One region of the Pandoraea sp. CB10b_02 genome, then DNA from elsewhere that is predicted to be linked to it. Evidence: predicted binding sites of a transcription regulator. Region 1 holds the regulator's gene; the other holds the start of a gene.

Evidence for each region. The regulator sigma-54, encoded in region 1, starts transcription at its own class of promoters, with help from an activator protein. The targets are predictions, from matches to a motif close to TGGCANGNAANCTGCTTT.
Region 2: a site for sigma-54 is predicted at 4,003-4,020, ahead of prpB (methylisocitrate lyase). Genes of this name have one in related genera too.

The regions. Positions count from the first base shown of each region.
Region 1 covers NZ_NJGW02000004.1:108,780-115,324, forward strand. Annotated here, with positions in the region: gene CDN36_RS05580 (KpsF/GutQ family sugar-phosphate isomerase) at 1-849, shown strand, start outside; gene CDN36_RS05585 (KdsC family phosphatase) at 881-1,444, shown strand; gene lptC (LPS export ABC transporter periplasmic protein LptC) at 1,469-2,128, shown strand; gene lptA (lipopolysaccharide transport periplasmic protein LptA) at 2,125-2,841, shown strand; gene lptB (LPS export ABC transporter ATP-binding protein) at 2,864-3,634, shown strand; gene CDN36_RS05605 (RNA polymerase factor sigma-54) at 3,729-5,216, shown strand; gene hpf (ribosome hibernation-promoting factor, HPF/YfiA family) at 5,359-5,712, shown strand; gene ptsN (PTS IIA-like nitrogen regulatory protein PtsN) at 5,939-6,394, shown strand; gene hprK (HPr(Ser) kinase/phosphatase) at 6,451-6,545, shown strand, end outside.
Region 2 covers NZ_NJGW02000005.1:189,493-196,037, reverse strand. Annotated here, with positions in the region: gene CDN36_RS07640 (hypothetical protein) at 1-6, shown strand, start outside; gene CDN36_RS07635 (MetQ/NlpA family ABC transporter substrate-binding protein) at 444-1,247, shown strand; gene CDN36_RS07630 (hypothetical protein) at 1,464-1,625, shown strand; gene prpR (propionate catabolism operon regulatory protein PrpR) at 1,649-3,658, opposite strand; gene prpB (methylisocitrate lyase) at 4,105-4,995, shown strand; gene prpC (bifunctional 2-methylcitrate synthase/citrate synthase) at 5,023-6,174, shown strand; gene acnD (Fe/S-dependent 2-methylisocitrate dehydratase AcnD) at 6,304-6,545, shown strand, end outside.

The DNA of each region.
Region 1 (6,545 bases):
GCCTGCCGCGGACGCGTCGTCGTCACCGGGATGGGCAAGTCGGGCCACATCGGCCGCAAGCTGGCCGCCACGTTCGCCAGCACCGGCACGCCCGCATTCTTCGTTCATCCTGCCGAAGCCAGCCACGGCGACCTCGGCATGATCACGGCCGACGACGTCGTCGTGGCGCTCTCCAACTCCGGCGAGACCGGCGAAATCGTCAGCATTCTGCCGACGATCAAGCGCCTTGGCGCGAAGCTCATCGCCATGACGGGCAACGCCGCGTCGAGCCTGGGGCGGCTCTCGGACGTGCATCTGGATGCGCACGTCGACAAGGAAGCCTGCCCGCTGGGCCTCGCGCCGACTGCCAGCACCACGGCCGCCCTCGCGCTCGGCGACGCATTGGCCGTCACCCTGCTCGACGCACGCGGCTTCGGCGCCGAAGACTTCGCCCGCTCGCACCCAGGCGGCGCGCTCGGACGCCGCCTGCTCACTTTCGTGCGCGACGTGATGCGCACCGGCGATCGCGTCCCGCGCGTGCGCTCGGACGCGAGCCTGTCCGAGGCGCTGCTCGAGATGACCGCCAAGGGACTCGGCATGACGGCCATCGTCGATGGCGACGATCAGGTCGTGGGCATCTTCACCGACGGCGACCTGCGCCGCCTGTTCAAGCGCACGCTGGACTTCAGCACGCTCAGGCTGGCCGACGTGATGAAGGCCGGCCCGCGCACGATCGGCCCCGACCAGCTCGCGGCGCAAGCGGCCGAGTTGATGGAGCGCTTCGGCATCACGCAACTGCTCGTCACCGAGAACGGCCGCCTCGTCGGTGCGCTGAACGTCCACGACCTGTTCGCCGCGAAGGTCGTGTGAGTCCCCGCCCTCAAGCCCCTGGTTCTTGCCGATGAGTCAGCCCAGCCACACCCCGTTCACCCATTTCGACGTCGCCGACGCGAGCGCGCGCGCCGCGCGTGTGCGCGTGATGGTCTTCGACGTCGACGGCGTGCTCACCGACGGCGGCCTGCGTTACGGCCCGGCCGGCGAAGTCATCAAGACGTTCGACTCGCTTGACGGTCACGGCCTGAAGCTGCTCGCCGAGGCCGGCATCGTCACGGCGATCATCACGGGGCGCCAGTCCGATATCGTCGCCAGGCGCGCGGCCGATCTGCGCGTCGCACATGTATACCAGGGCGTGCACGACAAGCGCGAAGCGTTCGAGGACCTCTGCGCCAAGGTGTCGGCCGCCCCCGAGGCGTGCGGGCACATCGGCGACGACTGGCCCGATCTGCCCGTGCTCACGCGCGTGGGCTTCGCGGCCTGCCCGGCGAACGCCCACGTCGAAGTGAAGGCGCGCTGCCACTGGATCGGCGCCACGCGCGGCGGCGAAGGCGCCGTGCGCGAGCTGTGCGACTTCATCCTGCGCGCGCAGGGACGTTACGACGCCCTGCTTGCCGAAGCACTGGCCTGACGCCCCGAGGAAGCCGCCCCGCTCATGGCCATTCAACGCGTCTCGCCCGCCTCCCTGATCGCGATCGCCGTGCTCGCCTGCCTCGCGGCCGGCACGTACTGGCTCGTGCAACGCACGCTGCCGTCGAACGCCGATCGCACGCCGTATGTGAAGCAGCACATCCCCGATTACTACGCCGATGACATGGTGATCTCCATGCTCTCGGCGAGCGGCCAGACGCAGTACCGCGTCAACGCCGTGCACATGACGCACTTCGAGGACGACCAGACCACCGCCATGACGCTGCCGGCGGTGCGCGCCTTCACCCCCGACCAGCCGGAAGTGACGGCCACGGGCAAGCGCGGCACGCTCAATGCCGACATGTCGGTCGTCGACCTGTACGACAACGCTGTCGTGGTGCGTCAGCCGGGACCGCGCGACCCCGAAATGCGCGCGCTCTCCGAGCATTTCCAGGTGCTGGTGAACGAGGACATCGTGCGCACGGAGAAGCCTGTCCAGCTCTATCGCGGCGCCTCCGTCATGTACGGTGACGGCATGATTTTCAATAACATCACGCGGGCCGTACAATTGCTCGGCAACGTCCACGGCACCATCCAGCCGGCGGAACTGAGCAACAAACGTCCGGCACCGCCCGCCGCGCCGAGCGCGGCCCCCCAGACCAAACAGGGCCCCAAGACCCCATGATCGATCGCCGCAACCTGCGACCTGCATCCCGATCGCTGCGTGCGCTGCGCACGGTGGCCGCTGCCTTCGCAGCGCTCGCCGTCTTCGGCGCACTGGCCACGCTGAGCGCGCCGCTCGCGCACGCCGAGCGTGCCGACCGCGACAAGCCGCTCAACATCGAATCGGATCACATGAGCTATGACGACCTCAAGCAGGTCAACATCTTCACCGGCAACGTGACGATGACCAAGGGGACGATTCTCCTCAAGGCCGATCGCGTCGAAGTGACTCAGGATCCGGAGGGCTATCAGTACGCCACGGCGTTCTACAAGCCGGGCGGCCCGCTCGCGTACATGCGCCAGAAGCGCGACGGCGTGGACGAGTACATCGACGGGTGGGGCCAGACGATCTATTACAACGGCAAGACCGAAGTCGCCACGCTCACCACGCAGGCCACGCTCAAGCGGCTGGCCGGCGGCACGCGCGTGCTCGACGAGATTCACGGCAGCGTGATCACCTACGACACCTACAACGAGGTCTACACCGCCAACAGCGGCGCCGATCAGGTCAACGCCAACAATCCGAAGGGCCGCGTGCGCGCCACGCTCGCGCCGCGCAACGCCACCGGGGCCAACCAGGCGCAGCCGGGCGGGGCGAGCAAGCCCGCCGCGGCGCCCAAGGGCGACCTGCCGCCGCTGTCCCCCTCCAAAAGCATCGGGAATCCGCGTGAGTAATCCTGCCAGCAACGCCTCCAGCATCAATCCGGGCGCCGGCCCGTCGGGCAAGCCGAGCGCGCTCGTCGTGCGCTCGCTCAAGAAACAGTACGGCGCGCGTACCGTCGTCAAGGACGTCTCGCTCGACGTGAAGAGCGGCGAGGTCGTCGGCTTGCTCGGGCCGAACGGTGCGGGCAAGACCACCTCGTTCTACATGATCGTGGGGCTGGTGCCCGCCGACGACGGCGAAATCCAGCTCGACGGCAATCTCATCAGCGAACTGCCGATCCACGAGCGCGCCCGCATGGGCGTGTCGTACCTGCCGCAGGAAGCGTCGGTATTTCGCAAGCTCACGGTCGAGGACAACATCCGCGCCGTGCTCGAACTGCAGGTCGATGCCGCCGGCAAGCCGCTCAAGCGCGACGAGATCGAGCGCCGCATCGAGGCGCTGCTCGACGAACTGCAGGTGAGCCATCTGCGCGAGAACCCGGCAATGTCGCTCTCGGGCGGCGAGCGCCGTCGCGTGGAAATCGCGCGTGCGCTGGCCACGCAGCCCCGGTTCATCCTGCTCGACGAACCCTTCGCCGGCGTCGATCCGATTGCCGTGCTGGAAATCCAGCGCATTGTGCGCTTTCTGAAAGACCGTGGCATCGGTGTCCTGATTACCGACCACAACGTGCGCGAGACGCTTGGCATCTGCGATCACGCCTACATCATCAGCGAAGGCTCCGTGCTGGCTGCCGGCACCCCCGACCAGATCGTGGCCGACGAAAGCGTGCGGCGCGTCTATCTGGGCGAGAATTTCCGGATGTAAAGGAAATTTTTCGCATGTAAACCCTGCCCCCGATAGGGCGCCGGGCCGGTTCCGTTGGCGTGACAAAGCCTCTACAATGAAGGCGAGACACGCTATGAAACCGACTCTTCAACTTCGCACCTCGCAGCACCTGACCCTCACGCCGCAGTTGCAGCAATCGATTCGGTTGTTGCAACTGTCGACGCTCGAACTCCAGCAGGAAGTCGAGCACGCCCTTACCCAGAACCCGATGCTCGAGCGAGAAGACGACTGGCTCGCCGGCTCGGTGCGCGTGGGCACGGACGGGTCGCTGCGCAACGAACGGAGCACGTCGGCGAGCAGCAGCAACGACGGCCCCGACACCGCCAACGGCCACGACGACGCCCGCGAACTCGACGGCGAAACCCGCTTCGAGGACGGGGCGAGCGATAACGGCAGCGACTGGAGCCTGAACGATTTCGCCCGGACGGGCAGCGCTTCGGACGACGACGACAACGCTCGCCCCCAGCTGCACGTCGATCATCCCAACCTTCGCGAGCACCTGCTCGCCCAGTTGCGCGTGACCAAGGCCAGCCCGCGCGATCGCGCGCTGGTCGAATTCCTTATCGAATCGCTCGACGAAGACGGCTATCTCGGCACCACGCTCGACGAAATTCAGGCGGAAATGCCCGAAGAGCTGGCGCTCGAGACCGAGGAGATCAACGCCGCCCTCGCGCTGCTGCAGAGCTTCGATCCGGCGGGCGTGGGCGCCCGCAATCCGGCCGAATGCCTGCGTCTGCAACTGCAGCGGCTGCCCGCGAGCGGCGTTCGCACGCTTTCGCTGCGCATCGTCTGCGATCACCTGGAATTGCTCGCGGCACGCGATTACACGCGGCTGCGCCGCCTGCTCGGCGTGAGCGAAGACGCACTGCGCGCCGCGCACCAGCTGATCCGCTCGCTCGACCCGTTCCCGGGCGCCGCCTACGGCTCGCCGCCCGCCGATTACGTCGTGCCGGACGTACTGGTGCGCAGGCAGGGCAGCGGCTGGAGCGCCGAGCTCAACCCGGAAGTCATGCCGCGCCTGCGCATCAACGAGATGTACGCGCGCATCCTGCGCAACAACCGCAACGACCCGGGCACCGGCAATCTCCAGCAGCAGCTCCAGGAGGCGCGCTGGCTGATCAAGAACATCCAGCAGCGGTTCGACACGATCCTGCGTGTGGCGCAGGCCATTGTCGAGCGTCAAAAGAACTTCTTCACGCATGGCGAAATCGGCATGCGGCCCTTGGTTTTACGTGAGATTGCTGATACGCTGGGTTTACATGAATCCACGATTTCACGCGTGACTACGAGTAAGTACATGCTCACTCCATTTGGAACCTTCGAGCTCAAGTACTTCTTCGGGTCGCATGTGGCCACCGAAGCCGGAGGGGCTGCGTCGTCGACAGCCATCCGCGCCCTCATCAAGCAACTGATAGGAGCAGAAGACCCCCAAAGCCCCCTTTCCGACAGTCGTATCGCGGAGCTGCTGGCAGAGCAAGGATTCGTGGTTGCGCGGCGCACCGTCGCGAAGTACCGCGAGGCCATGCGAATCCCCGCAGTGAACTTGCGCAAATCTTTGTAGGACAGTCCTGGTGCGCCATGTTGGCTCGCTGGGGCATCACGCCGCAGTGCGACATTGCGTCACGTCAATGGCTCGCACTCCCGCTAGCCAGCGCCGCTCATGACGCGGCCTGCACTTCGGCATTTCAGCAAGGAGAGCAGCTATGAATCTGAAGATCAGTGGACACCATCTCGAGCTCACGCCGTCCCTGCGCGAATTCGTCGTCAACAAGCTTGAACGCGTGTTGCGGCACTTCGACCAGCTCATCGGCGCCGAGGTGATCCTCTCTGTCGATAAGACCAAGGAGAAGGCCGGACGCCAGATCGCCAGCGTCACCGTGTATCTCAAGGGCAAGGAAATTTTCGTCGAAAAGTGTGACGAAAATATGTATGCCGCCATCGACAAGCTGATCGACATGCTCGACCGCAAGGTAATGCAGTACAAGGACAAGGTGCAGAATCATGGTCGCGAAGCCCTCAAGCATCAACAGCCGCCCGAGGCGGAACCGCTCCAATAATTCCTTTCCGGCGAGGTAGTCGCATCGACTGTCACTGACGCAAGCCCGCACGGAACCACACGAGCGAATCTACGTCTGTCATAAGTCTGGCATCACCCACCGCGGGGCCGTTGAACGGCCCCTTTTGTATGGGGCGACGCGTCTCGGCTGACGCGCCTACGGGTGGTCTATAATGCGAGGTCAATCGGGGGTTGGAGGGCGACTACGCGTTCGCCCGCATTACAAGATGAACCGTTTAGTCAAACTCTTACCTGCGTCCAATATCCTGCTTGGACTGTCCGTCACCAGCAAGAAGCGTGTCTTCGAGCAAGCCGGGCTCCTGTTCGAGAACAACGCCGGACTGTCGCGCGCGCTCGTCACCGACGACCTGTTCGCGCGCGAGCGCCTGGGTTCGACCGGGCTCGGCGAAGGCGTGGCGATCCCGCATGGCCGCATTAAGGGACTCAAGCATCCGATGGCGGCTTTCGTGCGTCTGGACGACCCGATTCCGTTCGAGGCGCCCGACGGCCAGCCCGTCTCCCTGCTGTTTTTCCTGCTCGTGCCGGAACAGGCCACGCAGCAGCATCTCGAGATTCTGTCCGAAATCGCGCAGTTGCTCTCCGATCGCTTGATGCGCGAGACATTGAGCAACGCGCCCAGCGCCGACGACGTTCACACGGCCCTGGCGAACTGGCAGCCCTGAGCCGCCGCCAACTTCGAGTCCCGTAGCTCCCATACTCAACCGAACGAGGCGACGCGGTGGAACTGACCGGCATCAACGCGCAAAGCATTTTCGATGACAACGCCGCGACGCTGCGTCTGTCGTGGCTCACCGGCCACGAGGGCTGGGAGCG
Region 2 (6,545 bases), on a different contig from region 1:
AGATGAATGGTCAGAACGGCGAAGAGCCGTGCCCCTGAGCCAGTGACGGGCGGCCCCGCACGCGTTCGGCACAGCGCGTGCGGGAACTGGCCGACATTCAGAACAACGGCACGACGCGTCTTGCAGGTTGATCGCTGGTTCCTGGCGCGACCGGCTGGCGGTGCCCCGCCAGCCGTGCCACTCCCCCCGGCCCGTGCTCAGGCGGTTCTCCCGGCGATGCGCCCCTTCGGTAGTCCGAAGGGGCGTTTTTTTTGTCATTTACCGACGCTATCGCCACCGGCGGAGGATATGGAAATGCCGATAATGTATTTCGCGTATACCCGCATCTGTGGCAGCATCCGGGGTCTGGGTCGCGATGCTCGCGGCCGCCGCGGGCTCATCCGGTCCGCCCGACACCGAACAGGCGCCCAACAGGCGTTCATAAGCAAAAGGAGAAATCGCACATGCTGTCCCGTCAACTGATCAACGCATTGCTCGGCGCTACGTTCGCGCTGGCCGCCTTTGGCGTTTCGGCCCAGACGCCCGAGAAGCCCCTGAGGGTCGGCACGATGGCCGGCTCGGATGCGCAGATCTTCGAGGTTGTGAAGCAGGTCGCGCACAAGCGCGGTCTCGAAATCAAGATCATCGAATTCAGTGACTACGCACAGCCGAATGCCGCGCTCGATGCGGGCGATCTGGACGCCAACGGCTTCCAGCACAAGCCGTTCCTCGACAGCCAGGTCAAGGACCGCGGCTACAAGATCGTGAGCGCCGGTCTCACCTACGTCTCGCCGCTGGGTTTCTATTCGAAGAAGGTGAAGTCGCTCAAGGACCTGAAGAATGGCGCCAAGGTCGGTATCCAGAACGATCCGTCGAACGGCAACCGTGCGCTGCTCCTGCTGCAGAAGGAAGGGGTGATCAAGCTGCGCGCCGGCCTCGAGGGCAAGAACGCAACGCCGCTCGACATCGTCGAGAACCCGAAGAAGCTGAAGATCGTGGAACTCGAAGCTGCCCAGTTGCCGCGCGCGCTGCCCGACCTCGACGCCGCGTCGATCAACACCAACTTCGCCGCGCAAGCCGGTTTGGTTCCGCAGCGCGACGCCATCGCCATCGAAGACCTGAAAGGCCCGTATGCGAATCTGATCGCCGTGCGCGCGCAGGACGCCAACAAGCCCTGGGTCAAGCAACTGGTCGACGCCTATCACTCCGACGAGGTGAAGGAGTTCATCAAGACCAAATTCAATGGCGCGCTGATCGCCACGTGGTAAGCCATCGCGATGGCGCTCGCTTCCCGGTGAGCGCATGCGCATGGGCAGCACCGGGGTTTCGGCCCCGGTTTTTTTTATGGTCCGTCGACGGCTGGCCGACCGATGCGTCGATGAGCCCCCTGGCCACGCTGGCTCCCTTGGCCCGCGAAATCCCCCTGCCGGCATGAAAGCGCTGGCCTAGAATGAAGATGTGATCCGGATCAGCGGGAGGCTGCCATGTCCATGATCAATGTCTCGATGATGCTGGTGGCGCTATTGGTCGGCTTCGCCATCGGCATGCTCGTGGATCACTTCTGGGTAACGCATCACGACGAGCCCTCGGCGCACAAGCGGCTTGACTGGCACGAAATGTGGGAGCGCATCCGTCACCAGCACTGACGGCGCATGGCGATGCGTCCGGCTCAGTCGCCCGGCGCGTCGCGCAATTTTCGCCAGAGCGTCGAGCGGCTGATGCCGAGCGCCTCGCACGCCGCCGCGCGATCACCGCCGCAGGCGGCGAGCGTCGTGCGGATGCGCGCGAGTTCGGCCGCCGCGCGCCGCGCGCGGCCGCTGAGTGGCGCGGCGGCGTCGTGCGCGACTGCGCCGGCGAAGCCCGCCGCGGGCGCCGTGCCCGCCGCCTCGCCTTGCGGCGTCGCGGGCCACGCCGGCCCGGCGCTGGATGCCGCATTCGGGCCCAGCTCCGGCGCGATCTCGACGAGTCGTGCGCGACTGATCTCGCGCGCGTCGACCACGTCGGCGCAAACCACCGCAATTCGTTCCAGCAGGTTTTCCAGCTCGCGCACGTTGCCCGGCCAGCGATAGGTGGCGAGCAGCGGCAGCAGCGTGGCGAGCAGCGCGTCGACGCTCATGCGCGCCCCGGCGCGGGCGAGCGCCCGTTCGAGAAAGAGCGGGGCGAGGCGCGGCAGGTCGTCCATGCGCTCGCGCAGCGGCGGCAGCACCAGGCGCAGGATGTTCAGCCGGTAATAGAGGTCTTCGCGGAACAGCCCTTGGGCAACCTGCTGGCGCAGATCGCGGTGTGTGGCGGCGATCACGCGCACGTCGCACGGCACGGGCTCCGTCGCGCCCAGCCGCAATACCTCGCGCTCCTGCAGCACGCGCAGCAGGCGCGTTTGCAGCGGCATCGGCATTTCGCCGATTTCGTCCAGGAAAATCGTGCCGTTGTGGGCCGTCTCGAAAAGGCCCGCCTTGCCGCCGCGCCGCGCGCCGGAGAACGCCCCTTCCTCGTAGCCGAACAGCTCGCTCTCGAGCAGGGTTTCCGGAAACGCCGCGCAGTTGATCGCCACGAACGGATAGTCCCGGCGCCGGCTCGCGTTGTGAATGCCTTGCGCGAGCAGTTCCTTGCCGGTGCCGCTCTCGCCGTGCACGAGCACCGTGGAATCGGTCTGCGCGTAACGGCGCGCAAGCGCGCGGACGTGCGCGATGGCGGCGGAGTCGCCGATCAGATCGTCGAGCCGGTAGCGCGCCACGAGGTGGCGCGGGCGATGGCGCGAGCGCAGCGAACGGTCCACGCGCGCGAACGACTGCGAGTCCTGGCAGGTGAGCAGTGCACCCGTGAGCGTGCCCTGGTCGAGCAGCGGGATACGGTTGATGACCCAGGTCTTGCCCGCCATCGACACGATCGCCTCGAGTTCGGCGCTCGCACTCTCGAGCGTGCGCCCGATGTCGAGCGCCGGTGCGATGGCATCGAGCGGGCGACCGACCGCGTCGGCTACCGTCACGCCGAGCATGCCAGCCATCGCCGCATTGATCGCCTCGATCCGTCCGTTCAGATCCACCGCCGCCACACCCTCGTGCAGGTGTCGCAGCACCGTGTCGAGCCGCTCGCGCCGCTGCGCCTCGATGCGTCCGAAGCGCGCGACTTCGAGCGCGGTGTCGAAGGCGGCGCGCACCGAGTCCTGCGAGTAGAGGAAGACGCCGGTCATACCTGCACGTTCGGCCAGTTCGGTCACGAGCCCGGGGCCGACCACGACCTCGATGCCCTCGTCACGCAGGCGATGTACGAGGTCTTCGGCATCGTGCGCGTCGAAGTAGGCGTGCTGGGCAACGTCGAGATGAAAGGCGCTTCTGAACCGCTCGAATTCCGGCGCGGGACGGGCGTATGAGACCAGTGCGATGCGCGAGGCCGGCGAGTCCGCGGGCAACGCGCGGCGAGCACGGCCGAGCGCGTGCATGACGTCGAAGCCGGTGACCTTCACGAGGACGACGGGCAGCACCAGACGCTCGCGCAGGAACGCGCCGTTCGAGCCGGCGGCGACGATACCGTCCACACTGCCGGCCGGCAGACGCTCCAGCGCCTCGATCACCGCTTCGTAGCCCTTGTCGATGATCTGCACTTCGGCGTGCGCCGCGTAGTCCGGCACGATGTCGCGATACAACTCGCCGAGCTTGCTGATGCCTACGGCCCAGATCACGGGCTTGCGTACCGCCGTGGCGGGCTGCGCGAGTCCGGCGCGCGGCAAGCCGGCCGCGGAAGCCGGCAGGTGCGGGGAGCGCGGTGGTGGGACTTGCGGTGGCAGACCGGAGGCAGGGCGATTCGGCATGTCGGGCGGCGAAAACGGGTGAATGAGACAGATCGTAGCACATTGCAATGATTTGTTTCATTGCATGTTTCAATGTGAAACATCGTGCGACGAGCCGCGACATCTCCTGCGCGACATGCACTTGCCGTGAGCGTCATGCCGGCGCCGGATTTCCGCTGCCAAATGAAGGCGTTAGCACTGCCGCACGGCGCATGCGGCCACGCCCGGCGCCAGGCTGGCACGCCCATTGCTACCGATGAAGCCACATCTCAACCCGTGTGCGGGCGCAGCGGGGGCAGCCCCGCCGCATGCACGCGACCCACGACCGAGGGATTCCAGTGACGCACACCATTCGCTCCGCCGGCGCCGCCTTGCGCGAGGCCGTCAAGACCGAACAACCGTTGCAGGTTGTCGGCACCATCAACGCCAACCATGCCCTGTTGGCCAAGGCCGCCGGGTTCAAGGCGATCTATCTGTCGGGCGGTGGCGTGGCCGCCGGCTCGCTGGGCCTGCCCGATCTCGGCATCTCCACGCTCGACGACGTGCTGACCGACGTGCGCCGCATCACCGACGTGTGCGATCTGCCGCTGCTCGTGGACGTCGACACCGGCTTCGGCCCGTCGGCGTTCAACATTGCGCGCACGGTCCAGTCGCTCGTCAAGTTCGGCGCGGGCGGGATGCACATCGAAGACCAGGTCGGCGCGAAGCGTTGCGGCCACCGGCCGGGCAAGGCCATCGTAAGCCAGCAGGAAATGGTCGATCGCATCAAGGCCGCGGTCGACGCGCGCACCGACGAGAACTTCGTGATCATGGCGCGTACCGACGCGCTCGCCGTGGAAGGCCTGCAGGCCGCCATCGACCGCGCCTGCGCGTGCGTGGAAGCGGGCGCCGACATGGTCTTCCCGGAAGCGATGACCGAACTGCCGATGTACCGCCAGTTCGCCGACGCCGTGAAGGTGCCCGTGCTCGCGAACATCACGGAATTCGGCGCCACGCCGCTGTTTACCGTGGAGGAGCTGCGCAGCGCGCAGGTTGGCCTGGTGCTGTATCCGCTGTCGGCCTTCCGCGCCATGAACAAGGCTGCGGAGAACGTTTATCAGACGATTCGCCGCGACGGCACGCAAAAGGCCGTGCTCGACACCATGCAGACGCGTGCCGAGCTCTATGAGAGCATCGGCTATCACGCATACGAGCACAAGCTCGACGCGCTGTTCGCACAGCAGAAATAACCGAATCCCTGATCTGGAGGAATGAGCATGAGCGAGACGACCGCCACCGGCTTCAAGCCGAAGAAATCCGTTGCCCTGTCCGGGGTGAGCGCCGGCAATACCGCCCTGTGTACCGTGGGCCGCTCGGGTAACGACCTGCATTATCGCGGCTACGACATCCTGGATCTGGCCCAGAGCTCGGAGTTCGAAGAGATCGCGCATCTGCTGGTGTACGGCAAGCTGCCGAGCGTGGCCGAGCTCAAGGGCTACAAGGCCAAGCTCAAGGCGCTGCGCGGGCTGCCCGCCGCGGTCAAGGAAGCGCTCGAAGCCGTGCCGGCCGCCGCGCATCCGATGGACGTGATGCGCACGGGCGTCTCGGTGCTTGGCACCGTGCTGCCCGAAAAGGACGATCACAACATCCCCGGCGCGCGCGACATCGCCGACCGGCTGATGGCGAGCCTCGGCTCGATGCTGCTCTACTGGTATCACTACAGCCAGAACGGCGTGCGCATCGACGTGGAGACCGACGACGACAGCATCGGCGGCCATTTCCTGCATCTGCTGCACGGCGAGAAGCCGTCGGACCGGTGGGTGCGCGCCATGCACACGTCGCTCATTCTGTACGCCGAGCACGAGTTCAACGCGTCGACCTTTACCGCACGCGTGATCGCCGGCACGGGCTCGGACATGCACTCGGCCATCACCGGCGCCATCGGCGCGCTGCGCGGGCCCAAGCACGGCGGTGCGAACGAAGTGGCCTTCGAGGTGCAAAAGCGCTACGACTCGCCCGACGAGGCCGAGGCCGACATTCGTCGCCGCGTGGAGAACAAGGAAGTGATCATCGGCTTCGGCCACCCGGTCTACACCGTGAGCGACCCGCGCAACAAGGTGATCAAGGAAGTGGCGCGCGAGCTGTCCAAGGACCAGCAGAACATGAAGATGTTCGACATCGCCGAACGCCTGGAGTCGGTCATGTGGGACGTCAAGAAGATGTTCCCGAACCTCGACTGGTTCAGCGCCGTGAGCTATCACATGATGGGCGTGCCGACCGCGATGTTCACGCCGCTGTTCGTGATTGCGCGCACGTCGGGCTGGAGCGCGCACATCATCGAGCAGCGCATCGACAACAAGATCATCCGTCCGAGCGCCAACTACGTCGGTCCGGAAGATCAGAAGTTCGTGCCGATCGAGAAGCGCTGAGATTGCCGTAGCACGGCACTCCGACGCCTCTCGCGGCCATGCCGGGCGCCCTGCGCGTTGCGGCATGGCCGGCATCTTGCCAGCCGCTGGCAGCCTTTCGCCGCAAGCTGGGCCGATACTCCTCACATGATGAACACCGAATACCGAAAACCCCTGCCCGGGACGTCGCTCGATTACTTCGACGCCCGCGCCGCCGTCGAGGCCATTGCACCGGGCGCCTACGACACGTTGCCGTACACCTCGCGCGTGCTGGCCGAGAACCTCGTGCGCCGCTGTGAGCCGGCCGCGCTCACCGACTCGCTCAGGCAACTGATCGAGCGACGCCGCGATCTCGACTTCCCGTGGTTCCCGGCCCGTGTCGTGTGCCACGA